DNA from 3 places in the Stutzerimonas sp. genome. Region 2 is predicted to be linked to each of the others. Evidence: predicted binding sites of a transcription regulator. Region 2 holds the regulator's gene; each other region holds the start of a gene.

Region 1 (10,384 bases), on a different contig from region 2:
GACGTCCACTTCGTCGAACACCAGTGTCGGGATTCGTGAGGTCTGGGCGGTGATTACTTGAATCGCAAGACTGATTCGCGACAGTTCGCCGCCAGAGGCGACCTTCGTCAATGGGCGCAATGGCTGTCCCGGATTGGCGCTGACGAGAAATTCCACCTGTTCCAGTCCGTGCGGCATCAGCTCGCCCTCCGCTGTCGGCTTGAGCACCACGCTGAATTTGCCGCCAGGCATGCCCAGTCGCTGAATTTCCGCTTCGACAGCCACGGCAAGCGATTCGGCGGCCTGCTGGCGTGCAGCGCTCAGCTCCTCAGCTTTTTCAAGGTAATGTCGGGCATACGCGGCGAGCTCTTCGCTGAGTTGTTCCAGTGCGTCATCATTGGCGTTCAAGCTTTCAAGCTCTTCAAACAGCCGCTGCTGCAATGCTGGAAGCTCCGGCGGCTGCACTCGATGCTTGCGCGCTAGGGTATAAATGCTATCCAGGCGCTCTTCCAGCGCCTGCTGGCGCTGCGGGTCGGAGTCGAAATGGTCGAGGAAGCGGTTCAGCTCGCCGACTGCTTCTTCTACCTGTATTTGTGCACTGGACAGTAAGTTAACCGCCTCGCCGAGCGCGCCGGGCTGATTCTGGAATCCGGTGAGGCGCTGCAGGCTCGAGGTCAGTGCTGACAGCACGTTGCCCGCATCACTCTCGCTGCATAGGTCGATCACCTGGCGGCAGGCGCCGAGTAGATGTTCGGCGTTGGCGAGGTTCTTGTGCTCTTGCTCCAGCTGCTCCAGCTCGTCTTCGCCGAGCGCCAGGGTTTCTAGTTCTTCCAGTTGATAGCTCAGCAACTGATGGCGTGCGCGTTGTTCATCGCTGCTGTTGCTCAGTCGCTCCAGGCTTTGCCGGGTCTGCCGCCAGCGCTGCGCGGCCAGTTGAACCTGGCGGGCGAGGTCCTGACTGCCGCTGTATTCATCGAGCAGCCGCCTGTGAGTGTCGAGCTTGAGCAGCGACTGGTGTTCGTGCTGGCTGTGAATATCGATAAGCAGCTCGCCGAGCGCCTTCAGATCGCCCTGTGGGCAGGGCGTGCCATTGATATAGCCGCGCGAGCGGCCTTCGGCGGTGATCACTCGGCGGAGAATGCACGGACCGTCATTGTCCAGATCGCGTTCGGCCAACCAGGCTCTGGCATCGGGAATGTCATCCAGATCGAAGCTGGCGAGAATGTCCGCCTTGTCCGCGCCGATACGTACCACGCTGCTGTCCGCGCGGTCGCCGAGGGTGAGGCCTAGGGCGTCGAGCATGATCGACTTGCCGGCGCCGGTTTCCCCGCTGATTACGCTCATGCCGCGTTTCAGCTCGAGGTCGAGGTGCTCGACGATGGCGTAGTTGTGAACGGAGAGGTGGACCAGCATGGCAGGGCTCCTGCGTAGGTGACTGGCTATTTATACAGTGCTTTCGCTGGCGGCTTCAAGCTGCTCGGCATAAGTGGTGTGTCAACAAAGTGTGCGCGTTGGCTCTGGGCGAGGCTTGGCGGTGCTGAGGCTCATTCGAGATGCGGATTGCCCTTGAAGCCGAGTTTGCCGCCCCCATATAGCGGCACAAGCGCGGGAATGACCGCCCGCTGAAGTCTTGATGAGGAGGAACGCATGGCCGACGAGCAGAACCTGGACAACCAGACCCCCGAAGAGAACGAGACCGCGCAAGCCGAGGTGGCCGAGGATCTGGCTGCCCGTGTGCAGTCCCTCGAAGAGCAGCTGGCGGCGGCGCAGGATCAATCCCTGCGGGTTGCGGCGGAGCTGCAAAACATCCGCCGCCGCGCCGAGCAGGATGTGGAAAAGGCGCATAAGTTCGCTCTGGAAAAGTTTGCCGGTGACCTGCTAGCCGTTGCCGATAGTCTGGAGCGCGGGCTCGAGCTGTCGAACCCGGACGACGAAGCGGTCAAGCCCATGCGCGAAGGCGTCGAGCTGACCTTCAAGCTGCTGCTCGATACATTGGCACGTCATCAGTTGGTGCCGCTCGATCCGCAAGGCGAGCCGTTCAATCCCGAGCATCATCAGGCCATGGCGATGGAAGAAAGCACCCATGCCGAGCCTGGAAGCGTGCTCAAAGTATTCCAGAAGGGTTACCTGCTAAATGGCCGCTTGCTGCGTCCGGCGATGGTCGTTGTCAGCAAGGCGCCGGCAGAAGCCCCGCCTTCGATTGATGAGAAGGCTTGAATTCTGGCTGCTGACCCCCATCTGGTAGCCAAGCGTTTTTGTGTTACCCGCTGCCGGTAAACAGGCGCGGATCAATCAAAGTTCGGAGAGAAGCACATGGGCAAAATTATCGGTATCGACCTGGGAACGACCAACTCCTGCGTCTCCATTCTGGAAAACGGCAAAGCCAAGGTGATCGAGAACGCCGAGGGTGGCCGTACCACTCCGTCGATCATTGCGTATGCCAATGATGGCGAGATCCTGGTTGGTCAATCGGCCAAGCGCCAGGCGGTCACCAATCCGCACAACACGCTGTACGCCGTAAAGCGACTGATCGGCCGCCGCTTCGATGAAGATGTTGTGCAAAAAGACATTCAGATGGTCCCGTACAAGATCGTCAAGGCGGACAATAGTGACGCCTGGGTAGAAGTGAGCGGCCAGAAGATGGCGCCACCGCAGATTTCCGCGGAAATTCTGAAGAAGATGAAGAAGACCGCCGAAGACTATCTCGGCGAGGCGGTTACCGAGGCGGTAATCACCGTTCCGGCCTACTTCAACGACAGTCAGCGTCAAGCTACCAAGGATGCCGGTCGTATCGCAGGTCTGGACGTCAAGCGCATCATCAACGAGCCAACCGCAGCTGCGCTGGCCTATGGCATGGATAAGGCCAAGGGCGATCACACCGTGATCGTTTATGACCTGGGTGGCGGTACCTTCGACGTGTCGGTGATTGAGATCGCCGAGGTCGACGGCGAGCACCAGTTCGAAGTGTTGGCCACCAACGGTGACACCTTCCTGGGTGGCGAGGATTTCGACATCCGCTTGATCGACTACCTCGTCGACGAGTTCAAGAAAGAAAGCGGCATGAACCTCAAGGGTGACCCGCTGGCCATGCAGCGCCTGAAGGAAGCGGCCGAGAAAGCCAAGATCGAGCTGTCCTCCAGCCAGCAGACCGACGTCAACCTGCCGTACATTACGGCCGATGCAACCGGTCCTAAGCACCTGAACGTGAAGATTTCCCGCGCCAAGCTGGAGGCGTTGGTCGAGGATCTGGTGCAGCGCACCATCGAGCCTTGCCGAATCGCCATGAAGGATGCCGGTATCGATGTTTCCAAAATCGACGACGTGATTCTGGTCGGTGGCCAGACCCGTATGCCATTGGTGCAGCAGAAGGTCGCCGAATTCTTCGGCAAGGAAGCGCGCAAGGACGTCAACCCGGACGAAGCCGTCGCCATGGGTGCCGCGATCCAGGGTGCCGTTCTGGCCGGTGACGTCAAGGACGTGCTTCTGCTCGACGTTTCCCCGCTGACCTTGGGTATCGAAACCATGGGTGGCGTGATGACTGCGCTGATCGAGAAAAACACAACCATTCCGACCAAGAAGTCGCAGGTGTTCTCGACTGCCGATGACAACCAGAGCGCTGTGACCATTCACGTGTTGCAGGGTGAGCGCAAGCAGGCGGCGCAGAACAAGTCGCTGGGTCGTTTCGATCTGGCCGAGATTCCGCCGGCCCCGCGTGGCATGCCGCAGATCGAGGTGACCTTCGACATCGACGCCAACGGTATTCTGCACGTGTCGGCGAAAGACAAGGCCACTGGCAAGCATCAGTCCATCGTGATCAAGGCCAACTCAGGTCTGTCCGAGGAAGAAATCGAACAGATGGTCCGTGACGCCGAGGCCAATGCCGAGGAAGACCGCAAGTTCGAGGAGCTGGTTACTGCACGTAACCAGGGCGATCAACTGGTCCATGCGACTCGCAAGATGTTGACCGAGGCCGGCGACAAGGCCACCGAAGAAGACAAGGCCAATATCGAGAAAGCCATTGGCGAGCTGGAAGTAGCCATCAAGGGCGACGACAAAGCCGAGATCGAAGCCAAGATCGCTGCGGTTTCCCAGGCCTCCACGCCGCTGGCGCAGAAGATGTACGCCGAGCAGCCTCAGGGCGGCGAAGGCGAGCAGGCTGGCGACAACGCGCAGTCCGGTGACGACGTTGTCGACGCCGAGTTCGAAGAGGTCAAGGACAACAAGTAAGCTGCGGCTTATGACCTCCATGACTTGGAGGGAAGCAGCGACCGCCATCATGGCCGCTGCTTTTCGCTCCAACCCGATGCGGTGATTCCGTGACGGGCTTGATCGCCGCGCGGGGGCTTGCTCCCGCGTCGGCGTGTCTGGAGGGTACGAATTTGAAGGTTCAGGAAATTTATGGCCAAACGTGACTATTACGAAGTGCTGGGTGTCGAACGCGGCACCAGCGAGGCGGAGCTGAAAAAGGCTTATCGTCGCCTTGCGATGAAGCACCATCCGGATCGTAATCCCGGGGATAAAGCCGCCGAAGAAGCGTTTAAGGAAGCCAACGAGGCTTACGAAGTGCTGTCCGATGCGAGCAAGCGTCAGGCCTACGATCAGTACGGTCATGCCGGCGTCGATCCGCAGATGGGTGCAGGTGCGGGCGGCGCTGGTTATGGCGGTGCCAACTTCTCCGATATCTTCGGTGATGTTTTCAGTGATTTCTTCACCGGTGCGCGGGGCAGCTCGCGTGGCGGTGCCCAGCGCGGTAGCGATCTGCGCTACACGCTGGAGTTGGACCTGGAAGAGGCCGTGCGCGGCACCACGGTGACCATTCGTGTACCGACGCTGGTCGAGTGCAAGACCTGTGATGGCTCCGGTGCGAAGAAAGGGACCAGTCCTGTTACCTGTACCACCTGCGGTGGTATCGGCCAGGTGCGCATGCAGCAGGGCTTCTTTTCTGTACAGCAGACCTGTCCGCGCTGCCATGGCAGCGGCAAGATGATCTCCGATCCTTGCGGCAGCTGTCATGGGCAAGGGCGTGTTGAAGAGCAGAAGACACTTTCGGTCAAGGTTCCGCCAGGTGTCGACACCGGCGACCGCATCCGTCTGACTGGCGAAGGCGAGGCGGGCGCTCAGGGTGGCCCGGCGGGCGATCTTTATGTCGTGGTCAACGTCCGCGAGCACCCCATCTTTCAGCGTGATGGCAAGCATCTGTACTGCGAGGTGCCGATCAGCTTCGCCGACGCGGCGTTGGGCGGCGAGCTGGAAGTTCCGACGCTGGACGGTCGAGTAAAGCTGAAAATTCCAGAGGGGACGCAGACCGGTAAGCAGTTCCGTTTGCGTGGCAAGGGTGTCGCGCCGGTACGTGGTGGTGCGGCTGGCGACCTGCTGTGTCGTGTAGCGGTGGAAACTCCGGTAAACCTGGGTAAGCGTCAGCGCGAACTGCTCGACGAATTCCGCAAGACATTGCAGAGCGACAGTTCCCACTCACCCAAGGCCAGCGGTTGGTTCGAAGGCATGAAGCGTTTTTTCGGTGATCTATAAACAGAAGGCTGCAGGCTGCAGGCGACAGGCTTCAAGCTTTCGCCTGCAGCCTGCAGCCTGCAGCCTGGAGCTGACTGGATGCGACGTATTGCAGTAATGGGCGCCGCTGGGCGCATGGGTAAAACCCTGGTCGAAGCCGTACAGCAGACTGGCGGTGCTGCGGGACTGACCGCCGCGATCGATCGGGCTGACAGCACCCTGGTTGGCGCTGATGCAGGCGAGCTTGCGGCCATCGGCAGAATCGGTGTGCCGCTGATTGGAAGCGTTGAAAAGGTCGTCGAGGAGTTCGACGTGCTGATCGATTTCACCCATCCTTCGGTGACGTTGAAAAATCTTGAAGTCTGCCGATGTGCTGGCAAGGCGATGGTGATCGGCACGACCGGTTTCTCGGTTGAAGAGAAGGAAAAGTTGGCCGCGGCAGCAAAGGACATTCCCATCGTTTTTGCCGCCAACTTCAGCGTGGGCGTCAACCTGTGCCTGAAGTTACTCGACACTGCTGCGCGAGTGCTGGGTGACGAGGTCGATATCGAGATCATCGAGGCGCACCATCGGCATAAGGTCGATGCGCCATCCGGCACTGCACTGCGGATGGGTGAAGTGATAGCCGAAGCGCTCGGTCGCGATCTGCAGAAGGTTGCGGTATACGGTCGCGAGGGGCAAACCGGGGTGCGCGAGCGGGACACCATCGGCTTCGCTACCGTCCGCGCCGGGGATGTCGTCGGGGATCATACGGTACTGTTCGCGGCCGAGGGCGAGCGGGTCGAGATCACACACAAGGCTTCCAGTCGCATGACCTTTGCTAAGGGAGCGGTGCGCGCGGCGTTGTGGCTGGAGCAGCAGCCCGCAGGTCTGTATGACATGCAGGATGTACTCGGGCTGCGCTGAAGATACGTGCCGGCTGGCACGTTGGGCGGATTTTGGCTGGACCTGAAAGGGTGTTTTCTGTAAGCTTCCCGTTTTAGTGTGTCCACTAAAAGTTGCGCAGAAATGACTCAAATAAAAAGCGGGATGACCTTCACACGTCATCCCGCTTTTTTACAATCTGCGCCTGCTTCAGCCTTGATCTTGGAGGTCTCTTGACTAAGCCAGCCCTTACGCCAGCCATTTTGGCCCTTGCCGATGGCAGCATCTTTCGCGGCGAATCCATCGGCGCCGATGGGCAAACCATTGGTGAGGTGGTATTTAACACCGCCATGACCGGCTATCAGGAAATCCTCACCGATCCCTCCTATGCCAAGCAGATCGTTACCCTGACCTACCCGCATATTGGCAACACCGGCACAACTCCGGAAGATGCCGAATCTTGGAAAGTCTGGGCTGCTGGCCTTGTTATTCGGGACCTGCCGCTGATTTCCAGCAACTGGCGCGACAAGCAATCCTTGCCGGATTACCTCAAGGCCAACGGGACCGTAGCCATCGCCGGTATCGATACCCGTCGCCTGACTCGCATTCTTCGCGAGAAAGGTGCGCAGGATGGTTGCATCCTCGCCGGTGACGATGCGACGGAAGAAAAGGCGTTGGAGTTGGCGCGCAGCTTTCCTGGCCTCAAAGGTATGGACCTGGCCAAGGAAGTCAGCGTCAAGGAAGCCTACGAGTGGCGTTCGAGTATCTGGTGCCTGAACGACGATGGTCACCAGGAAATTCCTGCCAGCGAGCTGCCCTATCACGTTGTCGCTTTCGATTACGGTGTGAAGTACAACATCCTGCGCATGCTCGTCGCGCGCGGTTGCCGCGTTACTGTGCTTCCAGCTCAGTCCACCGCCAGCGAAGCGCTGGCCTTGAGCCCGGACGGTGTTTTTCTCGCCAATGGCCCGGGTGACCCTGAGCCGTGCGACTATGCGATCAAGGCGATTCAGGAGGTGCTGAAAACCGATATCCCGGTGTTCGGTATCTGCCTCGGCCATCAACTGCTGGCGCTGGCATCCGGCGCCAAGACGGTGAAAATGCCCAACGGGCACCACGGCGCCAACCACCCTGTTCAGGATCTGGATACCGGTGTGGTGATGATTACCAGCCAGAACCATGGCTTCGCCGTGGACGAGGCCAGTCTGCCGGGCAATCTTCGCGCGACGCACAAGTCGCTGTTCGACGGCACCCTGCAGGGCATCGAGCGCACCGACAAGGTCGCCTTCAGCTTCCAGGGGCATCCTGAGGCGAGTCCCGGCCCACATGATGTGGCGCCGCTGTTCGACCGCTTCATCGATGCCATGGCCAAGCGCCGCTAAGCCCGCCGAGCACAGAATTCGAGAGAAACCATGCCAAAACGTACAGATATCAAAAGCATTCTGATCCTCGGCGCCGGTCCGATCGTTATCGGTCAGGCGTGCGAGTTCGACTACTCGGGCGCTCAGGCGTGCAAGGCGCTGCGCGAGGAAGGGTTCCGCGTCATCCTGGTGAACTCCAACCCCGCCACCATCATGACCGACCCGGCCATGGCCGATGCGACCTATATCGAGCCGATCAAATGGGCCACCGTGGCCAAGATCATCGAGAAGGAGCGTCCTGACGCGTTGCTGCCGACTATGGGCGGCCAGACCGCGTTGAACTGCGCGCTGGACTTGGAAAAGCACGGCGTTCTGGAAAAATTCGGCGTCGAGATGATCGGGGCCAACGCCGACACCATCGACAAGGCCGAGGATCGCTCGCGCTTTGACAAGGCGATGAAGAATATCGGTCTGGCCTGCCCGGTTTCCGGTATTGCGCACAACATGGATGAAGCCTATGGCGTGCTCGATAAAGTCGGCTTCCCCTGCATTATTCGCCCCTCCTTCACCATGGGCGGCACTGGTGGCGGGATCGCCTATAACCGGGAAGAGTTCGAAGAAATCTGTGCCCGTGGCCTGGATCTCTCACCGACTAGCGAGTTGCTCATCGACGAGTCGCTGATCGGCTGGAAGGAATACGAGATGGAGGTCGTCCGCGACAAGAAGGACAACTGCATCATCGTCTGCGCCATTGAGAACTTCGATCCGATGGGCGTACACACGGGTGACTCCATCACCGTGGCGCCCGCTCAAACTCTCACTGACAAGGAATATCAAATCCTGCGTAACGCCTCGCTGGCGGTGTTGCGCGAGATTGGCGTGGAGACCGGTGGTTCTAACGTGCAGTTCGGTATCTGTCCGAACACTGGTCGCATGGTGGTGATCGAGATGAACCCCCGTGTGTCGCGTTCGTCGGCCCTGGCTTCCAAGGCCACCGGCTTCCCGATCGCGAAGATTGCGGCCAAGCTGGCGGTCGGTTACACGCTCGACGAGTTGTCCAACGATATTACTGGCGGTCGCACCCCTGCCTCCTTCGAGCCTGCCATCGATTACGTTGTCACCAAAATCCCGCGCTTTGCCTTCGAGAAATTCCCCAAGGCCGACGCCCGTCTCACTACTCAGATGAAGTCCGTCGGTGAAGTCATGGCCATTGGTCGCACCTTCCAGGAATCCATGCAGAAAGCGTTGCGTGGACTGGAAGTCGGCGTTTCGGGCTTCGATCCGAAGCTGGACCTGGCCGATCCGGAGAGCGAGGGCACTCTCAAGCGCGAGCTCACCGTGCCGGGCGCTGATCGCATCTGGTATCTGGCTGACGCCTTCCGCGCAGGAAAATCGGTCGAAGAAGTCTTCGATCTGACGCGAATCGATGAATGGTTCTTGGTGCAGATCGAAGATCTGATCAAGGAAGAAGAGCGCATCAAGACCATGGGCCTGTCCAGCATCGATCGCGATGTAATGTACAAGCTCAAGCGTAAGGGCTTCTCCGATGCTCGTCTTGCCAAACTGCTCGGTGTGACGGAAAAGAACCTTCGCGCCCACCGCCACAAGCTGAAGGTACTGCCGGTCTACAAGCGCGTCGATACCTGCGCTGCGGAGTTCGCCACCGACACCGCCTACATGTATTCGACCTACGAGGAAGAATGCGAGGCCAACCCGTCGAGTCGCGATAAAATCATGATTCTCGGTGGCGGCCCCAACCGTATCGGCCAGGGCATCGAATTCGACTACTGTTGCGTACACGCGGCGCTGGCGATGCGTGACGACGGTTACGAAACCATCATGGTCAACTGCAATCCGGAAACCGTTTCCACCGACTACGACACTTCGGATCGCCTGTATTTCGAGCCAGTTACGCTAGAAGACGTGCTTGAAATCGTTCGCGTCGAACAACCCAAGGGCGTCATCGTGCAGTACGGCGGCCAAACTCCTCTGAAACTGGCGCGTGCGCTGGAAGAGGCGGGCGTGCCGATCATCGGTACCAGCCCTGACTCCATCGACCGTGCCGAAGACCGCGAGCGCTTTCAGCAGATGGTCGAGCGCCTGAATTTGCGTCAGCCGCCGAACGCAACGGCGCGTAGCGAGGAGGAAGCCCTGGCGGCATCCAAGGTTATTGGCTATCCGCTGGTGGTGCGTCCTTCCTACGTGCTGGGCGGTCGAGCGATGGAAATCGTCTATCAGGAAGAAGAACTGCGTCGCTACATGCGCGAGGCGGTCAAGGTCTCCAACGACAGCCCGGTGCTGCTCGACCACTTTCTCAATTGCGCGATCGAAGTCGACATCGACGCGGTGTGCGATGGCGAGCATGTGGTCATCGGCGCGATCATGCAGCACATCGAACAAGCGGGTGTTCACTCCGGTGACTCGGCATGCTCCTTGCCACCTTATTCGCTGCCGGCGCACATCCAAGACGAGATTCGCGATCAGGTCAAGAAGATGGCCCTCGAGCTTGGCGTGGTCGGCCTAATGAACGTGCAGATGGCCGTGCAGGGCGAGGATATCTTCGTCATTGAAGTGAACCCGCGCGCGTCGCGTACCGTTCCCTTCGTGTCCAAGTGCATCGGTGTTTCGCTGGCGATGATTGCTGCGCGCGTTATGGCAGGCAAAACGCTGGC
Region 2 (10,384 bases):
CTGAAATCGACATGGGTGACATGCTCGATGTCGCCCTCGAAGAAGGTGTGCTCGCGCCCGTAGGTATAGTCGATGAGCTGATGCGGTACGCACAGATGGCCAGAACCCATCGCCGAATGAATGCCGCCGACCGCGTTCACCGCGATGATCGCCTGCGCTCCGGCCTTCTTCAGTGCCCATAAATTGGCGCGGTAGTTCACCTGATGCGGCGGGATGCGGTGCGGGTGTCCGTGACGGGCCAGAAACAACACATCTTTGCCGGCATACTCGCCGCGCAGGATGTCGGCCGACGGCGGACCGTATGGGGTTTCCATGTAAATGGCTTCACGCAGGGTAAAACCGGGCAACTCGGTCAGGCCGGTGCCGCCAATAATGGCGTGGACAGTCATCATGCTTCCTTGGTCAAACGATCAGTTCGGCTGCTTTGAGCGTGGCGATCGATGCGCGCCAGCGCGGATCCTGTTTGTATTCCAGCGAGCCTGCCGCACGGCTGCGCATCTTCGCCAGTGCCGGCGACGGTTGCACACCGAGACGCTGCAGCGCCGACAGGGCCAGCTCGGCAGCGCCACGGTCGTTGCACACCAACCCCATGTCGCAGCCTGCCGTCAGTGCCGCTTCGATGCGACTCGCGGCATCCCCTGCCACATGCGCACCGGCCATCGACAAGTCATCGCTGAAGATCACCCCGCGGAAGCCCAGCTCGTTGCGCAATATGTCCTGCAGCCAGCGTCGTGAAAAGCCGGCCGGCTTGTCGTCCACCTGCGGATAGATCACATGCGCAGGCATCACCGCGTCTAGCTCGCCCGCCAACTGCCGGAATGGGATCAGATCATGCGCGCGCAGCGCGTCCAGACCACGTTCGTCGACCGGAATCGCAACGTGAGAATCAGCCTCGGCCCAGCCATGACCAGGGAAGTGCTTGCCTGTGGTCGCCATCCCGGCGCTACGCATGCCCTTGATGAACGCCCCGGCAAGTTCGGTGGCCCGCTGCGGGTCGGCCTCGAACGCGCGGGTCCCGACTACTGCGCTGCGCTGATGATCCAGGTCGAGTACCGGCGCGAAGCTGAAATCCAGCCCGACCGCCAGCACTTCGGTCGCCATTACCCAGCCACAAGCTTCTGCCAACGCCAACGCATCGGCGTGCGAAGCGAAGTCGCGCATCGCTGGCAAGCGAACAAAATCGCGCCGCAGCCGTTGAACGCGCCCGCCTTCCTGATCGACAGCCAACAGAACATCGGGCCGCACGGCACGAATCGCGCAACACAACTCCTGCACCTGACGAGGATTTTCGATATTGCGAGCGAACAGAATCAGTCCGCCTACCTCCGGCTGGCGTAGCAACTGGCGATCCTCGGCAGTCAGCCAGGTGCCGGCGATGTCCAGCATCAATGAGCCTTGCATGATATTGAGCAAATCCTTAGTTCAGCGTTGCGCTCGACCAATCCGGACACGCTGCTTCGCCTATCTGAACGGCACAACCAGCCGGAACCAGCGGGAAAAGATCGAGCAAATCGGCATTGCGCAGCCTGATGCAACCGTGAGAAAGCGGTACGCCCATGGGTTCTACGTCAGGCGTGCCATGCAAATAGATGTAACGACGAAAGGTATCTACCTCGCCCATCCGGTTGTGTCCGGGCTCGCATCCGCTGAGCCAGAGGATTCGGGAAAGAATCCAGTCGCGCCCGGGAAACTGCTCGTCCAGGCCCGAATTCCAGACTTCACCGGTCCAGCGCCGGCCGCGCAAAACGGCCCCGGAGGGCAGCCCTTCACCAATGCGCGCACGGACTTGGTGGCGACCACGAGGCGTGCAGCCGGAACCGTTGCGCTCGCCAGCACCGTTAAGAGCGGTAGACACAGGCAGCCGAACGCGCAGCCTGCCATCGGAAAATCCGTAGAGCATCTGGTCGGCAATCGAGATATGAAGAAAATCGAGATCAGACATGGGCGGCTAGCTTAGCCGATCGATCCGCAGTCGTGCACCTCAACCCTTAGCGGGCATCGCCAGGGCGTTGCGCCGGGCGATGGGGTGGGCGTGGGCCAGACTCGAATCCACAACGCCGGAATCGGCGCGCATACCGGCAGCAAGAAATGGAATCATCATGCGCATGACCTGTTCGATGGAAGTCCTGGCACCGAAATCGTTCTCGGCAATGGCCCGCAGCGCCTTGATGCCCGACATGCTGAACGCCGCTGCACCGAGCATGAAATGCACGCGCCAGAACAACTCGATTGGCGGTATCGAAGGCGCCGCCTCGTGCACTCGGTGCATGTACCGGCGAAACACTTTGCCGTACATGTCCTCAAGATAACGGCGCAGGTGACCCTGGCTCTGACTGAATGACAAACCCAGCAGGCGCATGAAAATCGACAGATCGTCGCCACTGCGTGGCTTCACCGCAAGCGCCTGCTCGACCAGAATCTCCAGCAACTCTTCGAGACTGTCCTTCTTGTCGGGCTTAGCTTCCCGCTTGTCCAGCTCTCGCTCAAGGCTCACGCAGAACGGCCCGAGGAAACGAGAGAACACTGCCTGGATAAGCGCCTTTTTCGAACCGAAGTGGTAGTTCACTGCCGCCAGGTTGACCCCGGCCTTGCTGGTGATCAGGCGAAGCGAAGTTTCGGCGAAGCCTTTTTCAGCAAACAGCTGTTCCGCTGCATCAAGAATACGCTCCACTGTTTCCGACTGCGCCATGCCCCCTCCCCACTGACGAACACTTGTTTGAAACTTACGTTTCACTCACAGCCAAGTCAACCATGAAAGCGCCCGAGCGCCTAGCCGTCGCAACCAAAGCTTGCACCAAGCCAGCGCAGCCCTCAACCAAACAAAGATTGCCAAGCACAAGGCACTGTATATAATCCCAGTCACTGTATAAAAGAACAGAGACCGCTCATGATCAAGCTGACCCCTCGCCAGTCGGAAATCCTAGCTTTCATCAAACGCTGCCTGGAAGACAACGGCTACCCGCCGACTCGCGCGGAGATCGCTCAGCAGCTAGGGTTCAAATCTCCCAACGCCGCTGAAGAGCACCTTAAGGCGCTGGCCCGAAAAGGCGCTATCGAGATGACGCCCGGCGCCTCGCGCGGGATACGTATTCCCGGATTCGAACCTGCCGCCGAAGAGAGCGGTATACCCGTTATCGGCCGGGTCGCAGCCGGCGCGCCAATTCTTGCCCAGCAAAACGTCGAAGAGTCCTGCCAGATCAACCCGTCATTCTTCCACCCCAAGGCCGACTATCTGCTGCGCGTGCATGGCATGAGCATGAAGGACATCGGCATCCTCGATGGTGATTTGCTTGCCGTACATACCACGCGTGAGGCACGCAATGGTCAGGTCGTTGTGGCTAGGATTGACGATGAAGTAACGGTGAAGCGCTTCAAGCGCGAAGGCGACAAGGTCTGGCTGCTCGCTGAGAACCCCGAATTTGCCCCCATCGAAGTGGATCTCGAACAACAGGAACTGGTTATCGAAGGCTTGAGTGTCGGCGTGATTCGCCGCTAGCCGGCCGTTGAAAAACGTAGCCGAGATAGCGAGACGAGGCTGTTTTAACGACGTATTGGCAACGCAGGTAGTTTCAACAGCCTGCTGAGGAGAGGTTCATGCAGTATCAACCCCAACCCATCGCAGGCAAACCACCACAGCTTTCTTTATTCGAAGGGCTGATCGCTCATCGCTTGGCGCCGTTCGGGGAGGTGGCTTGCGTCACCCCGCAGCCTGCCGACGACTGCCTGAGCGAAATGACCTTGAGCGGCAGCAGTGGTCATTGCCGTCTGTTGCTCGCCCCCATTCTGCGCGAGCTTAGTGAGGCGACTGATACACGCTGGCTGACGTTGATCGCGCCGCCTGCATCATTGTCGCAAAGCTGGTTGCGGGAAACCGGGCTCAACCGCGACCGTATTCTGTTATTACAGTCCCGCGAGACCCAAGGCGCATTGGAATTGGCGTGCAAGGCACTGATGTCAGGTTGCAGCCATACGGTGATTACCTGGCTGGGGCGCCTCGACAGGGCCAGCCGGCTGAAACTGCACGCTGCGGCTGATCAGGGCAGCGCGCAAAGCCTGAACATACGTATGGGTAACTGAACCCTTTGATCTACCCGGCACAAGGAAGTGCCAAAATCCCGCCCAGCCGCAATGGCAACCGGGCAGTCCGCATCAGTGCAGCACATGCGGCCCCTCTTCCCGTTCGAATTCCCCTTCCGATACTCGCCCTGCCATCTGCACACCGACGCTGAACATTGCCTTGGCAATTTCGACATGCTGACCTTGCAGGAACTCCTTGGCATCGTCAGAGAAATCCAGCGTGACCAGCACGCCTTCGTCCTCAGCGCGACGCAGCACAATGCTGCCGTCGGGTAGCTCGACGATTTCCAGAAAAGACGTTGGCATGAGTCTGCTCCCCGTGAAAGGCGCGCATTGTACCAGCCGACCAGCGTGCAGACAGCCCTTGGCTTCTCGGTACGAGAACGATGCCATACCGCTTTCAGAGCGAGGGGGTGGTTGCCAAATGCAGGTGCGCCAAAGCTCAACGGCGCAGTAGGATGGCGTCTCATCGCCGTCCGAACAGCAGTCGGGCAGCGCCATTCGCCCCAAGGAAACTGTCGAATGACCGCCAGAACGTTGCTGCTGACAGCATTGGCCATGCTTGCCTTCGCGGGGAACTCACTGCTTTGCCGTGCTGCATTGCGTGACAGCCAGATCGACCCTGCCAGCTTTACCGCGTTGCGCCTGTTAGCCGGCGCTCTGATGCTGTGGTTATTGTTATTCCTGCGCAAACGACCTTCAGTGAAGTCCGGCAGTTGGTACGGCGCCCTGGCGCTCTTCGTCTATGCGGCAGCCTTCTCGTACGCCTACCTGCATCTCGATGCCGGTGCCGGCGCGCTGCTGCTGTTCGGTGCAGTGCAGTTGAGCATGATTGCCTGGGGGCTCACCAGAGGGGAGCGGCTGCATCGCCTGCAAGTGGTTGGGCTGTTTCTGGCAGGAGGGGGACTGGTCGCGCTTCTTCTTCCAGGCACGAGCACCCCGGCCGTTGCAGCTTCGTTGCTGATGGTGCTATCGGGCATCGCCTGGGGCGCGTATTCGCTATTGGGAAGAGGAACGCCAGATCCGCTGGCCGCAACAGCTGGAAACTTCATCCGCACGCTACCGATCACTGCTGTGCTTTGCCTGCTGGCGCTGGCCTCGCTCAAGTGGGACACGGCCGGTGTGATCTATGCGCTCTTATCCGGAGGGCTGACGTCCGGTATCGGCTATGCCATCTGGTACGCCGCGCTGCCCGGCCTCGCGGCTATACAGGCTGCCAGCGTCCAGCTGAGCGTGCCCCTTATCACTGCGCTGGCCGGCAGTCTGCTTCTCGGGGAAACCCTGACCGGCCGACTATTGATCTCCGGCCTCGCAATCCTGGGCGGCATCGCCTTGGTCTTACGGGTCAAGCACAAGGTCCCAACCAGAGCGGAATAGCCAGACGGTTTCGTGCTTAGGCCTTTACCATTCGGTAAGCGATTCCCGAAAGCGCAGCGCCAGATCCTTCATGTTCTGCCGCCAGGACTCGACTTCGGCATGCGTCAGTACCGGCGCTTCCTCGCCCACGCTGACCGCTTCGATCAATGGCATGGCTGGGTCGGTCTTGGCCTTGACGGGCGCGCTAGGCGGCTCGAACAGTGCCGCATGGGCCTGCAGCAATCGCGCAAGCCAGGTTTCGGAATGCTCGGCCAACTCGACCAACTCAGCCAGCTCTGGACTCGACGATGAATTCTGCGGCGAATGTGTAAGCAGCAACTCTGCTCGCGGCGCGTTCGCACCCGGCAGGCGATAGTAGCCGGCAATCTCGTGGCAAAGCCCCAGCAGTGCGCCGTACAGATGAAACAGACTGGCCTCACGCTCCGCCTGGATCAGCCCCGGAGCATTCAGCGCACCTTTTTCCTCGGCCCGTCGCCAGCTCTCAAGCGTCAGCCCGGCGAAATAGATCTTCTGATTGGTTCGGGTGTACAGCTCATGAGCCATAGCGGTCGCTCTCGTAGATCAGCAGGTAGCTGGGAAAGTATGGCGGCAGATGCAGGAATCGCAATCCGAACACTTGCCTTGGTCGAGGCTGAAGCCGCTTTCTCGTCCGGCGTTCAGCCTCAAGCGCCCTTATCGGCTGTTGATCTATTTGGCGCTCTTGTCTTCTACCTTCCACTTGCCGCCATCGAAGAATGCCTTCCAGCCCGTCGGCTTACCATTGACCTCGGTCTGCACATATTGCTCCTTGGTCTTGCGACTGAAGCGGATAACGGCTGGGCGACCTTCCGGATCCTTCTGCGGCGCACTTAACAGGAAGTGGTACTTCGGATCGATCTCATCCTTGTGCGGAATCAGCTCCAGCACCAGAGGCGCGCGGGTTTCGCGATTCTTCGGGAACTGGCTGGCGGCGAGAAACAGGCCGGACGCACCGTCACGCAGCACGTAAGTATCCTCGACCTTTTCGCACTTGAGTTCCGGCATCTTCACCGCATCCATCTTTGGCGGTGCCGCCTCGCCACTCCTGAGCAACTTGCGTGTGTTCTTACACTCGGCGTTGGTGCAACCGAAGAACTTGCCGAAGCGGCCCGTCTTGAGCTGCATCTCGCTGCCGCACTTATCGCATTCTAGACTCGGACCTTCGTAGCCCTTGATGCGGTACTGGCCCTGCTCGATCTCGTAGCCGGTGCAATCTGGATTATTGCCGCAAATATGCAGCTTGCGCGTTTCGTCCAGCAGATAGGCGTCCATCGCCGTGCTGCAAATTGGGCAGCGATGCTTGCCGAGCAGCACACGCGATTCCGACTCACCCTCATCGTCGGCAGCAATCTCGTCGCCAGGAATCAGATTGACCGTCGACTTGCAGCGCTCTTTCGGCGGCAGGCTGTAACCGGAGCAGCCGAGGAACACACCGGTCGAAGCGGTGCGGATCATCATTGGACGGCCGCACACCTTGCACGGGATATCGGTTAGCGTCGGCTGGTTGGCACGCATGCCGTTGTCGCTGGCCTCCGCCATTTCAAGCTTCTTCCTGAAATCGCCGTAGAACTCGTCGAGTACGTGCTTCCACTCGCGCTCGCCCTGGGCCACGTCGTCGAGGTTTTCTTCCATGCCGGCAGTGAAGCCGTAGTCCATCAGGTTGTTAAAGCTTTCTGAAAGTCGTTCGGTAACGATGTCGCCCATCTTCTCGGAATAAAACCGGCGATTTTGCAAGGACACATAGCCACGATCCTGAATGGTCGAGATGATCGCCGCGTAGGTGGACGGTCGGCCAATGCCGCGTTTCTCCATTTCCTTGACCAGGCTCGCTTCGGAAAAACGTGCCGGCGGCTTGGTGAAATGCTGGCTTGGGTCAAGCTTGAGCAGCTTCATCCCGTCGCCCTTGTTCATATCCGGCAGGACATCGTCTTCACCGCTTTTGCTCTGTTGCGGCATTACCTTGGTGTAACCGTCGAACTTGAGAATACGACCCTTGGCACGAAGTTCGAAGTTGCCTGCGGTAACGGTGACGCTGGTGGACAAATATTGTGCTGGCGGCATCTGACAGGCCACGAATTGGCGCCAGATGAGATCGTAAAGGCGCTCAGCATCGCGCTCCATACCGGTTAGCTGTGTCGGGCGCAAGTTGACATCGGACGGGCGAATCGCCTCGTGCGCCTCCTGGGCGCCTTCCTTGCTCGAATAAACAATCGGGTTGTCCGGCAGGTACTTCTTGCCGAACTCGTCCTCTATGAAGCCGCGCACCATAGTCACAGCGTCGACGGAGAGATTGGTCGAGTCGGTACGCATATAGGTGATGTAACCGGCCTCGTACAAGCGCTGCGCCATCATCATGGTCTTCTTCACGCCGAAGCCGAGGCGATTGCTAGCCGCCTGCTGCAGCGTTGAAGTGATGAAGGGTGCCGATGGCTTGCTGCTGGTCGGCTTGTCCTCACGCTTGGTTACGCTGTAGCTGGCGCCCTTGAGCTTTTCCAGCGCAGCCATCGCGTGGCTTTCATTCAGCGGCTTGAACGCCTCGCCATTCTCGCGGGCGACTTCGAAGCGGACCTTGGCCGGCTCGGCGGTGGCCAGATCCGCGTGCACTTCCCAGTATTCTTCAGGAACAAATGCGCGGATTTCGCGCTCACGCTCGACCACAAGCTTCACAGCAACAGACTGCACACGACCGGCGGACAGGCCGCGAGCGATTTTCTGCCACAGCAGTGGCGAAACCATGTATCCCACCACACGGTCAAGGAAGCGCCGCGCCTGCTGCGCATTGACCCGATTGATGTCGAGTTCGCCCGGTTTGGAAAAGGCTTCCTGAATGGCCTTCTTGGTGATTTCGTTGAACACCACCCGCTTGAAGCGGCTGTCGTCTCCACCAATCGACTCGCGCAGATGCCAGGCGATCGCCTCTCCCTCTCTATCCAAGTCGGTCGCGAGATAGATGGTGTCGGCTTCCTTGGCTAGACGCCGTAATTCATCGATGACCTTTTCCTTGCCCGGCAGGATTTCATACTTCGCTTTCCAGCCATGCTCGGGATCGATGCCCATACGAGTGAACAGCTGACGCTTGGCTTTTTCCTTCGGGGAAAGCACAGGGGCTTCGGTGGCGGCCGCCTTGCCACGCTTGGCCGGCTCCCGAGCTGCGGAACCGCTGGTAGGAAGGTCGCGGATGTGGCCGATACTCGACTTCACCACGTATTGGTTGCCCAAATACTTGTTGATTGTCTTGGCCTTGGCCGGTGATTCCACGATGACCAGCGATTTACCCATGGAGAGGAGAGTTCCTGAATCGAGAGGTGAACTGAGAAGTTTGATCGGCGGTGCCTAAACGTCGCGTCGCAACGCGATGTGCAGGTTGCCAGGAAAGAAGCGAAGCAGCGCTTTCCAGAGCTGCACAGAAGCATTCATATGCTCCGGAAAATCCTTCATATCCACGGCCAAAACCTATTGGCAGCTTGGCTGCCCGGTGGTTTTGTACCGCCAAAACAGAGTGGAGTCGCTTTTACTCTGTCCGAAAAGCACCGCTATATATAGTGGCGATAGCGCTGAGGTCAAGCGCAAGGGTTAAGCCAGCTTGCCCAGGCAGCGGTTAAAAGTGGCTGGGTTCGGCTTCGATCAGGGCGAAACGGGGAAGCGTTTCGCCGTCGACTTCTACCGTCTCGGTGAACATCGAAAGCGGGCGTACCCAAAGGCCGAAGTCCCCATATAGCGCCTGATAGAACACAACGGACTCTTCCGTCTCGGAATGTCTGGCAACCGCATAAACCCGGTACTCGGGGCCTTTGTAATGACGATAACGACCAGGCGTAACCTGCATGACCACTGCCTCTGGAAAAAAACGACATACCTATAAATGAAAACCGGGGCACGAGGCCCCGGCTTCTGTGTCCCGAACAGCTTAGACGCGTTCGAACACCGTGGTGATACCTTGACCCAGGCCAATACACATCGTAGCCACGCCAAGGGTGCCGCCGTTCTGCTTCATCACGTTCAGCAGGGTGCCGGAAATACGGGCTCCTGAGCAACCGAACGGATGGCCCAGCGCGATTGCGCCGCCGTGCAGGTTTACCTTCTGCTCCATCTTGTCGAGGAGTTTGAGATCCTTAAGCACAGGCAAAGCCTGGGCGGCAAAGGCTTCGTTGAGCTCGACGTAATCGATGTCGTCCATCGTCAGGCCGGCACGCTTGAGCGCCTTCTGGGTGGCCGGCACCGGGCCGTAACCCATGATCGCCGGGTCGACACCGGCCAGTGCCATGGAGCGGATCACAGCCATCGGCTGGATGCCGAGGTCCTGCGCTCGCTGCGCCGACATCACGATCATGCAGGACGCACCATCAGTAATCTGCGAGGATGTACCAGCCGTCACAGTGCCGCCCTTGGGGTTGAATGCGGGCTTCAGCGCCGCGAGGCTTTCCAGCGTAGTTTCCGGACGAATGGTTTCGTCATAGTCGAAAATCTTGAGGAAACCGTTCTCGTCGTAGCCCTGCATCGGGATGATTTCATCCTTGAACATACCTTCGACGGTCGCCTTGTGCGCCAGCCGGTGCGAGCGCTCACCGAACGCGTCCTGCTGCTCTCGGGTGATGCCATGCATCTTGCCCAGCATTTCGGCGGTCAGGCCCATCATGCCGGATGCCTTGGCGGCATACAGGGACAGCTGCGGGTTCGGGTCGACGCCGTGCATCATGCCGACGTGACCCATGTGCTCGACACCACCGACGACGAATACGTCACCGTTGCCGGTCATGATCGCCTGGGCGGCGGTATGCAGCGCGCTCATCGACGAACCGCACAAGCGGCTGACAGTCTGCGCGGCGCTGGTATGAGGAATACGGGTCATCAGCGAGGCCATGCGGGCGATGTTCCAACCCTGCTCCAGGGTCTGGTTGACACAGCCCCAGAT
Region 3 (10,384 bases), on a different contig from region 2:
AGCAGGTTGACCAGCGGACGGCCGCGTGAAGTACGTGAGGCTTCTGGAATCTCGTAGGTCTTCAGCCAGTACACCTTGCCCTTGCTGGAGAACAGCAACAGCGTGGTGTGGCTGTTCGCGACCAACAGATGCTCGACGTAATCCTCTTCCTTGACACCCGTCGCCGCCTTGCCGCGACCGCCTCGACGCTGCGCCTGGTAGGCTGCCAGCGGCTGGGACTTGGCGTAGCCGCCATGGGAGATGGTGACCACGCGCTCTTCTTCGGTGATCAAGTCAGCCAGCGTCAGGTCCAGACGCGCCTCGAGAATTTCGGTACGACGGGCGTCGCCGAAGTCACGCTTGACACCCTCGAGCTCCTCGCGGATGACTTCCATCAGGCGCACAGGGTTGGTCAGGATGCGGATCAGCTCGCCAATCTGGGTGAGAATTTCCTGATACTCGCTGAGCAGTTTCTCGTGCTCGAGGCCAGTCAGGCGATGCAGGCGCAGGTCAAGAATGGCTTGAGCCTGTTCCGGTGACAGATAGTATTTGCCGTCGCGCAGACCATACTGCGGATCGAGACCCTCGGGGCGGCAAGAGTCGGCACCGGCACGCTCGACCATCGATTCGACGGCACTTGATTCCCATGCTTCGGCAATCAGCGCTTCCTTGGCTTCAGCCGGAGTAGGCGACGCCTTGATCAAGGCAATGACCGGGTCAATGTTGGACAGCGCGACCGCTTGACCTTCGAGGATGTGCCCACGCTCACGCGCTTTGCGCAGCTCGTAAACGGTCCTGCGGGTCACGACTTCGCGACGATGACGAACGAAGGCTTCGAGCAGCTCCTTCAGGTTCAGCGTGCGCGGCTGGCCATCGATAAGCGCGACCACGTTAATGCCGAACACGCTCTGCAGCTGGGTCTGAGCGTACAGATTGTTGAGGATGACCTCAGGCACTTCGCCGCGACGCAGCTCGATAACCACGCGCATGCCGTCCTTGTCGGACTCGTCGCGCAGCTCGGTGATGCCTTCGAGCTTCTTTTCCTTGACCAGCTCGGCGATCTTCTCGATCAGCCGCGCCTTGTTCAACTGATAAGGCAGCTCGGTAATAACAATCTGCTGGCGGCCGCCGACCTTGTCGATGTCTTCGATGGTCGAGCGGGCGCGCATATAGATGCGTCCGCGACCGGTACGATAGGCCTCGACGATGCCGGCACGCCCGTTGATGATCCCTGCTGTCGGGAAATCCGGACCGGGGATGAACTGCATGAGCTCATCGATGGTGATCTCGGAGTTCTCGATCAGCGCCAGGCAACCATCGATCACTTCGCTCAAGTTGTGCGGCGGAATATTGGTCGCCATACCCACGGCGATACCACTGGAGCCGTTGACCAGCAGGTTCGGAATCTTGGTCGGCATGACCGCCGGAATCTGCTCGGTGCCGTCATAGTTGGGCACCCAATCGACGGTTTCCTTGTCCAGATCGGCCAGCAGTTCGTGTGCCAGCTTGGCCATCCGCACTTCGGTGTAACGCATGGCCGCCGCGTTGTCGCCATCGACCGAACCGAAGTTGCCCTGGCCGTCGACCAGCATGTAGCGCAGCGAGAATGGCTGCGCCATCCGCACGATGGTGTCGTAGACCGCGGAATCACCGTGGGGATGGTATTTACCGATCACGTCACCGACCACACGAGCGGATTTCTTGTATGGCTTGTTCCAGTCGTTACCCAGTTCGCTCATGGCAAAAAGCACACGGCGATGCACAGGCTTCAATCCGTCGCGCGCATCCGGCAGCGCTCGTCCGACGATTACGCTCATGGCGTAGTCGAGGTAGGACTGCTTGAGTTCGTCTTCGATATTGACCGGGAGGATTTCTTTGGCCAGTTCGCCCATGGAAGCCTGGTTCCTTATAGTCAGCAGGGTCCTGCGATTAAGCGCGGAATGGTATCACAAGGAGGCATGCCGCTGGAGGCTGGAGGCTTAACGAAGAAAGCGCTTCGAGCCCGTGCCGTTCGCTGATTTAACGAAAGGGCACAAGGTCTTGCCATTATTCGTCCAGCCTTCAGCCTCCAGCCGCGTTATTCGTCCTTCAGTGGAGCCGCTTGCGGCTCATCAAGGCAGCCAGCTTGGCCGCGCTCGGGCGTTCGACGACACCCTTTTCAGTGACGATGGCGTCGATCAGATCAGCAGGCGTCACATCGAATACCGGATTGAATGCATCGACGTCAGCCGCAAATCGCTGCCCATTAACCTCCAGCAGTTCGCTGCCCGCGCGCTCTTCGATAGGAATGTCATCGCCGGTCTCCAGCTCCATATCAATGGTCGAGCTCGGCGCTACCACCATGAACCGCACGCCATGGTGCATGGCCAGCACGGCAAGCTGGTAGGTGCCGATCTTGTTGGCAACGTCACCATTGGCGGTAATCCGATCAGCACCCACGATCACCCAGGTGATGCCGCGCGTCTTCATCAAATGCGCCGCAGCCGAGTCGGCATTCAGGGTGACCGGCACGCCTTCGCCCGCCAGCTCCCATGCGGTCAGGCGCGAGCCCTGTAGCCAAGGCCGTGTTTCGTCTGCGTAAACGCACTCGACAAGCCCTTCCAAGTGCGCGGCACGGAGCACACCGAGTGCGGTGCCAAAACCACCGGTAGCAAGCGCGCCGGTATTGCAGTGAGTGAGCAGATTTTGAGGATTGCCCTGATATTTGCGAATCAGGTCGACGCCTAGCTGCGCCATGGTGAGATTGGCTTCGCGATCGCTCGCGTGAATGGAGGCCGCCTGAGCCTCGGCAGCCACCAGCGGATCTTCGCCTGGTTTCAGCCGATCCAGCCGCTCACGCATCTGATTCAGCGCCCAGAACAGGTTGACGGCGGTCGGACGTGAGTCGGCAAGTATCTTGAAGTCCTCCTCCAGCGCCGCACGCCAGTCGCTACCTTCGGCGAGCCGGGCCTTGAGTCCCAGAGCCAGCCCGTACGCCGCGCTGATCCCGATCGCCGGAGCGCCGCGCACGACCATCTCGCGAATGGCCGTCGCAACAGCCGCAGCAGAATCGTAGGTGTGCCATAGCTCTTCCAGCGGCAGTTTGCGCTGGTCGAGCAAACGCAGCTGCCCGCCCTGCCACTCGATAGCCTTCACTTTTTCTGCGGCCAACAAGCGCTCACGCATGGCAATCCTCTCTCTACTTGACTTGCATTCCCGACCCGCAGGTACAGAACCGGTCCGTTCACCATCTTGCGAGCCGGAGACATGAAAAAACCCGGCCGTTTCCGAGCCGGGCTTTCAGCATTCGATATGTCATGACGAAGTGATACGAGCACTTGCGCCCCATACCCGGGCGCGAATCCTAATCGACTGATTTTCCTAGCACAAGCAAAGCCAGCCCAATGCAATCGATGCGTGCGAATAGCGTGATCGCTTACCCCTGTTTGATCGAAGCACTGACCGTCCCGCCCCCCTGCCCTGCGCCTATATTTCGCGGATTTTCGCGCCCCTACGGGCTTGTCAGCGTCCGATCAACGATTCGGCTGTGGCGTCATACGCAGATAGGGCTTCACCGCGCGATAGCCCTTCGGGAAGCGCTGCTTGAGTTCTTCCTCGTCCTTGAGCGAAGGCACGATCACCACCTCGTCGCCGTCCTGCCAGTTGGCCGGCGTGGCGACCTTATGGCTGTCGGTCAGCTGCAGCGAATCGATCACGCGTAGGATCTCGTGAAAATTGCGTCCAGTGCTCGCCGGGTAGGTAATGGTCAGACGCACCTTCTTGTTCGGGTCGATAACGAATAGCGAACGCACCGTCAGGGTATCGTTAGCGTTGGGGTGGATGAGGTCGTACAGCTCGGATACCTTGCGATCAGCGTCGGCCAGAATCGGGAAATTAACCCGCGTGTTTTGGGTCTCGTTGATGTCGTCGATCCACTTTACATGCGAATCCACTGGATCTACCGAGAGCGCGATGGCTTTGACGTTGCGCTTGGCGAACTCATCTTTCAGCTTGGCGGTGAAGCCAAGCTCGGTGGTGCACACCGGCGTGAAATCGGCTGGATGGGAAAACAATACGCCCCAGCTATTGCCGAGCCATTCATGGAAATGGATGCGGCCTTCGCTGGAGTCCTGTTCGAAGTCGGGTGCGATGTCGCCGAGACGAATGCTCATGTCTTTGTTCCTCTTATGACAGTTGCGTTAAGCCGGCCATACGGCTGCCGGTGCGGGTGGATCAATGCCTGCGCTCAGGCCGTTTCATGGGCCTGTTGTTCGATACGGTTCAGCAATCGATACAGGTAGGCGAAACCCTCTTCCCAGCGGCTGCGCCCGGATTTGGCCTTGATGTGCCCGGCACGGCTGAGAATGAAGGTCTCGCTACCCCAGTCGCGGCCAAGCTCGAACGCTCGCTGGGAACTGGCGGTCCGCCTGTTCAACCTGGCACTGTTAGGCAGGCTGTGCGGCCAATGGTTTTGCCAGTGCTCATGCGAGCGTTGCCAGCCCAGCACTATCGGATAGCGGATCGACTCGCTGCCCATCGAGATGCCTTTCAAATGTAATGAAGCCAGTCTAGTCACAGCCACGAAGGACAAAAAGAATAAGAAGATATTTACTTATTCCATAAACATTAAAACGCGTTCGGCCAGCGCAGCGCTGTTCAGGCGACCTGCCCCACCGCACCGGCAATGCCAGGCTCTGCATTCGCAGTCATACGCACAGTTCGCCAAGTGTTGAAGGCCATTAGCAGCATGCCAAGGAAGAATGTTCCACCACCGATCAGACGCACGATATAGCCTGGGTGACTGGCTTCCAGCGCTTCGACGAATGAATAGGTCAAGGTGCCGTCATTATTGACGGCGCGCCACATCAAGCCCTGGGTGATGCCGTTGACCCACATCGAAGCGATATAAAGCACAGTGCCGATGGTCGCTAGCCAGAAATGCGCATTGATCAGGCGCACGCTGTACATGCGCTCGCGATTCCACAGCACCGGGATCATATGATAGAGCGTGCCGATGGAAATCATAGCGACCCACCCCAGCGCACCGGCGTGTACATGGCCGATGGTCCAATCGGTGTAATGGGACAGGGCGTTGACGGTTTTGATCGCCATCATCGGACCTTCGAAGGTCGACATGCCGTAGAACGCCAGCGACACCACCAGAAAACGCAGAATAGGGTCGGTGCGCAACTTATGCCAGGCGCCCGATAGCGTCATCATGCCGTTGATCATCCCGCCCCAGCTCGGTGCCAGCAAAATAATAGACATCACCATGCCCAGGTTCTGGGCCCATTCCGGCAACGCGGTGTAATGCAGATGATGCGGGCCGGCCCAGATGTAAAGGCTGATGATGGCCCAGAAATGCACGATCGATAGCCGATAGGAATACACCGGCCGCTCGGCCTGCTTGGGCACGAAGTAATACATCATCCCGAGGAACCCCACGGAAAGAATGAAGCCCACCACGCTGTGCCCGTACCACCACTGGATCATCGCGTCCGTTGCGCCAGAATAGAACGAGTAGGACTTGAACAGGCTCACCGGAATGGCGGCGTGATTGATGACATGCACCATTGCCGTGACGATGATGAAAGCGCCATAGAACCAGTTAGCGACATAGATATGCTTGGTCCGGCGCCGTGCGATCGTTCCGAAAAAGAGATACATATATGCCATCCAAACCAGCGTGACCCATAACGCAATGGGCCATTCCATCTCGGCGTATTCCTTGGATGAGGTGATGCCGAGGGGGTAACTGATCAACATCGCTACGATCGCGGCCTGCCAGCCCCAGAAAACGAAGTTGGCTAGCCAATCCGAGACCAGCCGTACCCTGCAGGTGCGTTGCACGACGTAGAACGAGGTCGCGAACAGCGCACCTCCGCCAAATGCAAATATCACCAGATTGGTGTGGACCGGGCGGAGGCGTCCAAAGCTTGTCCAGGGCAACCCGAGATTGAGTTCCGGCCAGACCAGCTGCGCCGCGATAATTGCCCCCATCCCCATCCCAACGACGCCCCAGAATAACGTCATGAGAGTGAAACGACGGACAACCTCGTAGTTGTATGTCGGAGCGGTGTCATCTAAAGAAGCATCGGCCATAACGTTTCCAAAGCAAAATTGAGTGGCAGCTCAACGCCAACCTCATACCGACCCAGCGAAATCCAAGGTCGGCAAGGATGATCGAGCGAAGCTAGGAAAGTGTGCGGCGGCAGATAAAATAAATATAACGAATATTGATGAACTTTAAATGCATAAATAATCATCTATATCTTAGATAGCGACGGTTCGTAGAGGAACAACAGTCGCAACCGCTCCGTACAAGAGCGATCAGTAGCAGATTCACCCGAAGCAACTTGGCAACCTCGCCAGACCACAGCACCGATTGCAGAGAAGCCAGCTCGTAGAGTCTTGTCAGCAAGCACGCCGAAATTTTTCTATTCCAAACGCGTTTCATCGCGCCAGCTTGACCGCTATTCCGCCAAGCTAAATACTGTATTCATATACAGTATTTTCGGAATACCCTCATTGCCATGACTTCCGTAGTCGCTCTCAACCATCTGCTCGATGCACGCCACCTGTGGCGTGGCCAGAGCAGAGTCTTCCCACCCAACACCCAGCCAACCGGGCATGCCGCGCTGGATGCAGCGCTGCCCGGCGGCGGCTGGCCGGAATCGGCTCTGAGTGAAATACTTTTCGCCACCACCGGTATCGGCGAGCTGCGCCTGCTCTGGCCGACCCTGGCGCGGTTGACCATCAGCGGTGAGCGCGTGGTGCTGGTGGCGCCTCCTCATGTTCCCTACCCTCAGGCCTGGCTGTCCGCCGGTGTGGACCTGCGTCAGCTGGTAATCATCAAGGCGCAAGGGCGTGACGTCTTGTGGACTGCCGAGCAATGTCTGCGTTCAGGCAGTTGTGGTGCGGTGTTGTGCTGGCCGCAACAAGCCGATGATCGCGCCCTGCGTCGCCTGCAGGTTGCTGCCGAGACAGGCCAGACCCTGGCCTTTGCCTATCGTCCACTGCGCGAGGCGGTCAATTCTTCGCCAGCGGCACTACGCTTGGCCATCGAAGCCAAGCCAGCGCAACTGCGTGTACTCAAGTGCCGCGGCGGCCTGGCTCCGGCGCGCCCGATCCCCGCTGCGGCATGGCATTGAGATGACCATGCTCTGGGCCTGCATTCTGCTGCCGCAACTGGCCATGGACGGTGCGCTGCGCGGCCGCGCCGATGCCGAGGCGCCGCTGGCGCTCTTGAGCGGCACGCCACAGCGCCGCGTGTTGCAGGCGGTCAATCCAGCCGCGCGGGCGCTCGGCCTCAAACCAGGGCAATCGTTGATCGCCGCCCAGGCGCTGACTCGCGCGTTCGCCACAGCCGACTATGACTTGAAGTCAATCGAGCGCTGGCAGCAATTTCTTGCCGCCTGGGCCTATGGTTTCAGCTCGCAGGTCAGCCTGCATTACCCGCGTTGCCTGCTATTGGAAGTGCGATCCAGTCTTGGCCTGTTCGGCCCTTGGCCTCGTTTGGAGGCACGTCTGCGTCAGGAATTAGCCGCGCTGGGCTTTCAACATCGCATTACCCTCGCACCCAACCCGGCCGCCGCACGCGTCCTGGCCAACGTCCATGACGGCCTAGCCGTAATGGATTCCGAGACATTGCAGCCTGTACTGGGCCCACTGCCGATAGAACGTATCGGCCTGTCGCGCGAAGTGACGACCGCTTTTGTCCGGATGGGCCTTCGGACCTTGAAGCAGGTGCTCGCGCTGCCCCGCGATGGTCTGGCGCGGCGTTTTCCAGCAGACGCGCTGAGGCATCTCGATACGCTGCAAGAACATCGTCCATTGGCGCTGGATTTCTACCGGCCGCCAGACCGCTTCGATGCTCGGATCGAGCTGAACTTCGAAGTCGAGTCGCACCAGGCACTGCTGTTCCCGCTGCGCCGCCTGACCGCCGATCTCGCCGCTTACCTGGCCGGTCGCGACAGCGGTGTACAGCGTTTCACCTTGCATCTGGAGCACCGCAACCTGGCCGATAGCCAAGTACCGGTCGGTTTGCTCAGCGCCGAGCGCGACCCGGCCATGCTTTTCGAACTGACCCGCGGCCGCTTGGAACACCTGCAACTGCCGGCACCGGTACTGGCGGTGCGCCTGGTGGCACGCGAGCTACCGGCCTTCGTCCCCGAGCACCGTGAGCTGTTCGACGAGCGCCCACAGCAATCGTTACCCTGGGAGCAACTGCGTGAGCGTTTGCGAGCCCGGCTGGGTGATGACGCCGTGCAGGGCCTTGGGGCTCAGGCCGACCACCGCCCCGAATGTGCGTGGCAGCCGCAGCACGTCGCTCAGAATGAGCTATCACCCTATACCGGCCCTCGTCCCGGCTGGCTGCTGGCCGAATCGAAACCATTACACGAGGCATCCCTTCGCGTTCTCGCCGGGCCCGAGCGCATCGAATCCGGCTGGTGGGACGGCGGTGATGTGCGACGTGACTATTATCTGGTGGAAACTCGCGCAGGGCAGCGCGGCTGGGCCTTCCGCCCCGTCACTGGGGGACCGCTGCTGCTGCACGGCTGGTTCGCATGACAGCCGCCTATGTCGAACTGCATTGCCTGTCCAACTTCAGCTTCCAACGTGGCGCCTCCAGTGCCCGGGAATTGTTCGAGCGCGCCGTCCGGCTTGGCTACCGAGCCCTTGCCATCACGGATGAATGCACGCTATCCGGCATCGTACGGGCGTGGCAGGCCTCGAAAGATGTCGGCCTGCCGCTGATTATCGGCAGCGAAATACAGATCGAAGGTGGACCAAAACTGGTTCTGCTGGTGGAAAACCTGGCCGGCTATCAGAACTTGTGCCGGCTGATCACCCGGGCCCGCCGACGCGCCGAGAAGGGTCGCTACCAGCTTCTTTGTGAAGACCTGAGCGAACCGCTGGATGGACTGCTGGCCATCTGGATTACCCACCAGCCCGATGCTGACGACGAGGGTCGCTGGCTACACGAGCGATTTCCAGAGCACCTCTGGCTGGGCATCGAGCTGCACCGCGGGCCAGACGACATGCTGCACCTGCGTCAGTGGCAGGCGCTGGCCGCGCGTCTGAACATCCCCGCAGTGGCTTGCGGCGATGTGCATATGCATGCTCGTGGCCGCCGCGCTTTGCAAGACTGCATGACCGCGATCCGGCATCACCTGCCGGTGGCAGAGGCCGGTCGTTATTTATTCCCTAACGGCGAACGTCATTTGCGCCGATACGAGGAACTGACCCAGCTGTATCCAACCGAACTGCTCGCCGAAACACTGCGCATCGCCGAGCGCTGCCGGTTCGACCTCAGCCAGCTGGAATACCACTACCCGCACGAACTGGTGCCTACGGGCCACAGCCCCACCTCCTGGCTACGCAAACTGGTCGAGGACGGCGCGCGTTGGCGCTGGCCGGATGGCGTCACAGCGAAAGTCCGCGCACAGATCGAACACGAGCTACAACTGATCGCCGAACTGAAATACGAGAGCTACTTCCTGACCGTGTATGACCTCGTTCGCTTCGCTCGTGATCAACACATTCTTTGTCAGGGTCGCGGCTCGGCAGCCAACTCGACAGTGTGTTTTGTGCTGGGCATCACCGAACTCGACCCGGCACGGAGCAAGTTATTGTTCGAACGCTTCCTCTCCCGCGAGCGCAACGAACCACCGGACATTGACGTCGACTTCGAGCACGATCGCCGCGAGGAAGTCATCCAGTATGTCTTTCGCCGTTATGGCCGCGATCGAGCCGCGCTGACTGCCGTCGCCAGTACCTATCACGCCACCGGTGCCTTACGTGACGTAGCCAAGGCCCTCAGCCTGCCACCGGACCAAGTCAATGCACTGGCTGACTGTTGTGGACGCTGGAGCGACCGGATTCCAGACGACGAACGTCTGCGAGAAGCCGGCTTCGACCCGAGCAGTCCGGTACTGCGCCGAGCGCTGACGCTGACCGGCGAGCTGATCGGTTTCCCTCGCCATCTGTCGCAGCACCCAGGCGGCTTCGTCATCTCCGAACATTCCCTGGAAACCCTGGTACCGGTGGAAAACGCCAGCATGGCCGAGCGCACCGTGATTCAGTGGGACAAGGATGACCTTGATCTGGTCGGCCTGCTCAAAGTCGATGTCCTCGCTCTCGGCATGCTCAGCGCATTGCGCCGCTGTTTCAACCTGATCGAACAGTATCGCGGCACGCGCTGGACGATCGCCACGCTGCCCCGGGAAGACCGCGCAACCTACGAGATGATCAGCCGCGCCGATACTGTTGGCGTGTTCCAGATCGAGTCGCGGGCGCAGATGGCCATGCTGCCACGGCTGCGCCCTAAAGAGTTTTACGACTTGGTGATCCAAGTTGCCATCGTGCGACCGGGTCCGATCCAGGGCGATATGGTTCACCCCTACTTGCGCCGACGTAATAAAGA

Evidence for each region. The regulator LexA, encoded in region 2, represses DNA repair genes until DNA is damaged. The targets are predictions, from matches to a motif close to CTGTNTNNNNANACAG.
Region 1: the regulator LexA is predicted to act here: its motif matches at 1,415-1,430, upstream of recN (DNA repair protein RecN).
Region 3: the regulator LexA is predicted to act here: its motif matches at 6,452-6,467, upstream of imuA (translesion DNA synthesis-associated protein ImuA).

What each region holds. Positions count from the first base shown of each region.
Region 1 is NZ_CEXBBO010000008.1:17,393-27,776, forward strand. It holds gene recN (DNA repair protein RecN) at 1-1,392, opposite strand, end outside; gene grpE (nucleotide exchange factor GrpE) at 1,627-2,196, shown strand; gene dnaK (molecular chaperone DnaK) at 2,293-4,206, shown strand; gene dnaJ (molecular chaperone DnaJ) at 4,378-5,508, shown strand; gene dapB (4-hydroxy-tetrahydrodipicolinate reductase) at 5,587-6,393, shown strand; gene carA (glutamine-hydrolyzing carbamoyl-phosphate synthase small subunit) at 6,585-7,733, shown strand; gene carB (carbamoyl-phosphate synthase large subunit) at 7,764-10,384, shown strand, end outside.
Region 2 is NZ_CEXBBO010000003.1:35,959-46,342, forward strand. It holds gene AC2LD7_RS02525 (S-methyl-5'-thioinosine phosphorylase) at 1-389, opposite strand, end outside; gene nagZ (beta-N-acetylhexosaminidase) at 403-1,401, opposite strand; gene AC2LD7_RS02535 (L,D-transpeptidase family protein) at 1,418-1,942, opposite strand; gene AC2LD7_RS02540 (TetR/AcrR family transcriptional regulator) at 1,982-2,689, opposite strand; gene lexA (transcriptional repressor LexA) at 2,888-3,496, shown strand; gene sulA (SOS-induced cell division inhibitor SulA) at 3,595-4,077, shown strand; gene AC2LD7_RS02555 (hypothetical protein) at 4,150-4,383, opposite strand; gene AC2LD7_RS02560 (DMT family transporter) at 4,600-5,454, shown strand; gene AC2LD7_RS02565 (DUF6586 family protein) at 5,479-5,997, opposite strand; gene topA (type I DNA topoisomerase) at 6,142-8,751, opposite strand; gene AC2LD7_RS02575 (DUF1653 domain-containing protein) at 9,071-9,298, opposite strand; gene fadA (acetyl-CoA C-acyltransferase FadA) at 9,380-10,384, opposite strand, start outside.
Region 3 is NZ_CEXBBO010000013.1:42,367-52,750, reverse strand. It holds gene gyrA (DNA gyrase subunit A) at 1-1,871, opposite strand, end outside; gene mtnA (S-methyl-5-thioribose-1-phosphate isomerase) at 2,068-3,144, opposite strand; gene AC2LD7_RS10065 (peroxiredoxin) at 3,492-4,130, opposite strand; gene AC2LD7_RS10060 (alpha/beta hydrolase) at 4,205-4,495, opposite strand; gene ccoN (cytochrome-c oxidase, cbb3-type subunit I) at 4,615-6,060, opposite strand; gene imuA (translesion DNA synthesis-associated protein ImuA) at 6,492-7,109, shown strand; gene AC2LD7_RS10045 (Y-family DNA polymerase) at 7,117-8,529, shown strand; gene AC2LD7_RS10040 (error-prone DNA polymerase) at 8,526-10,384, shown strand, end outside.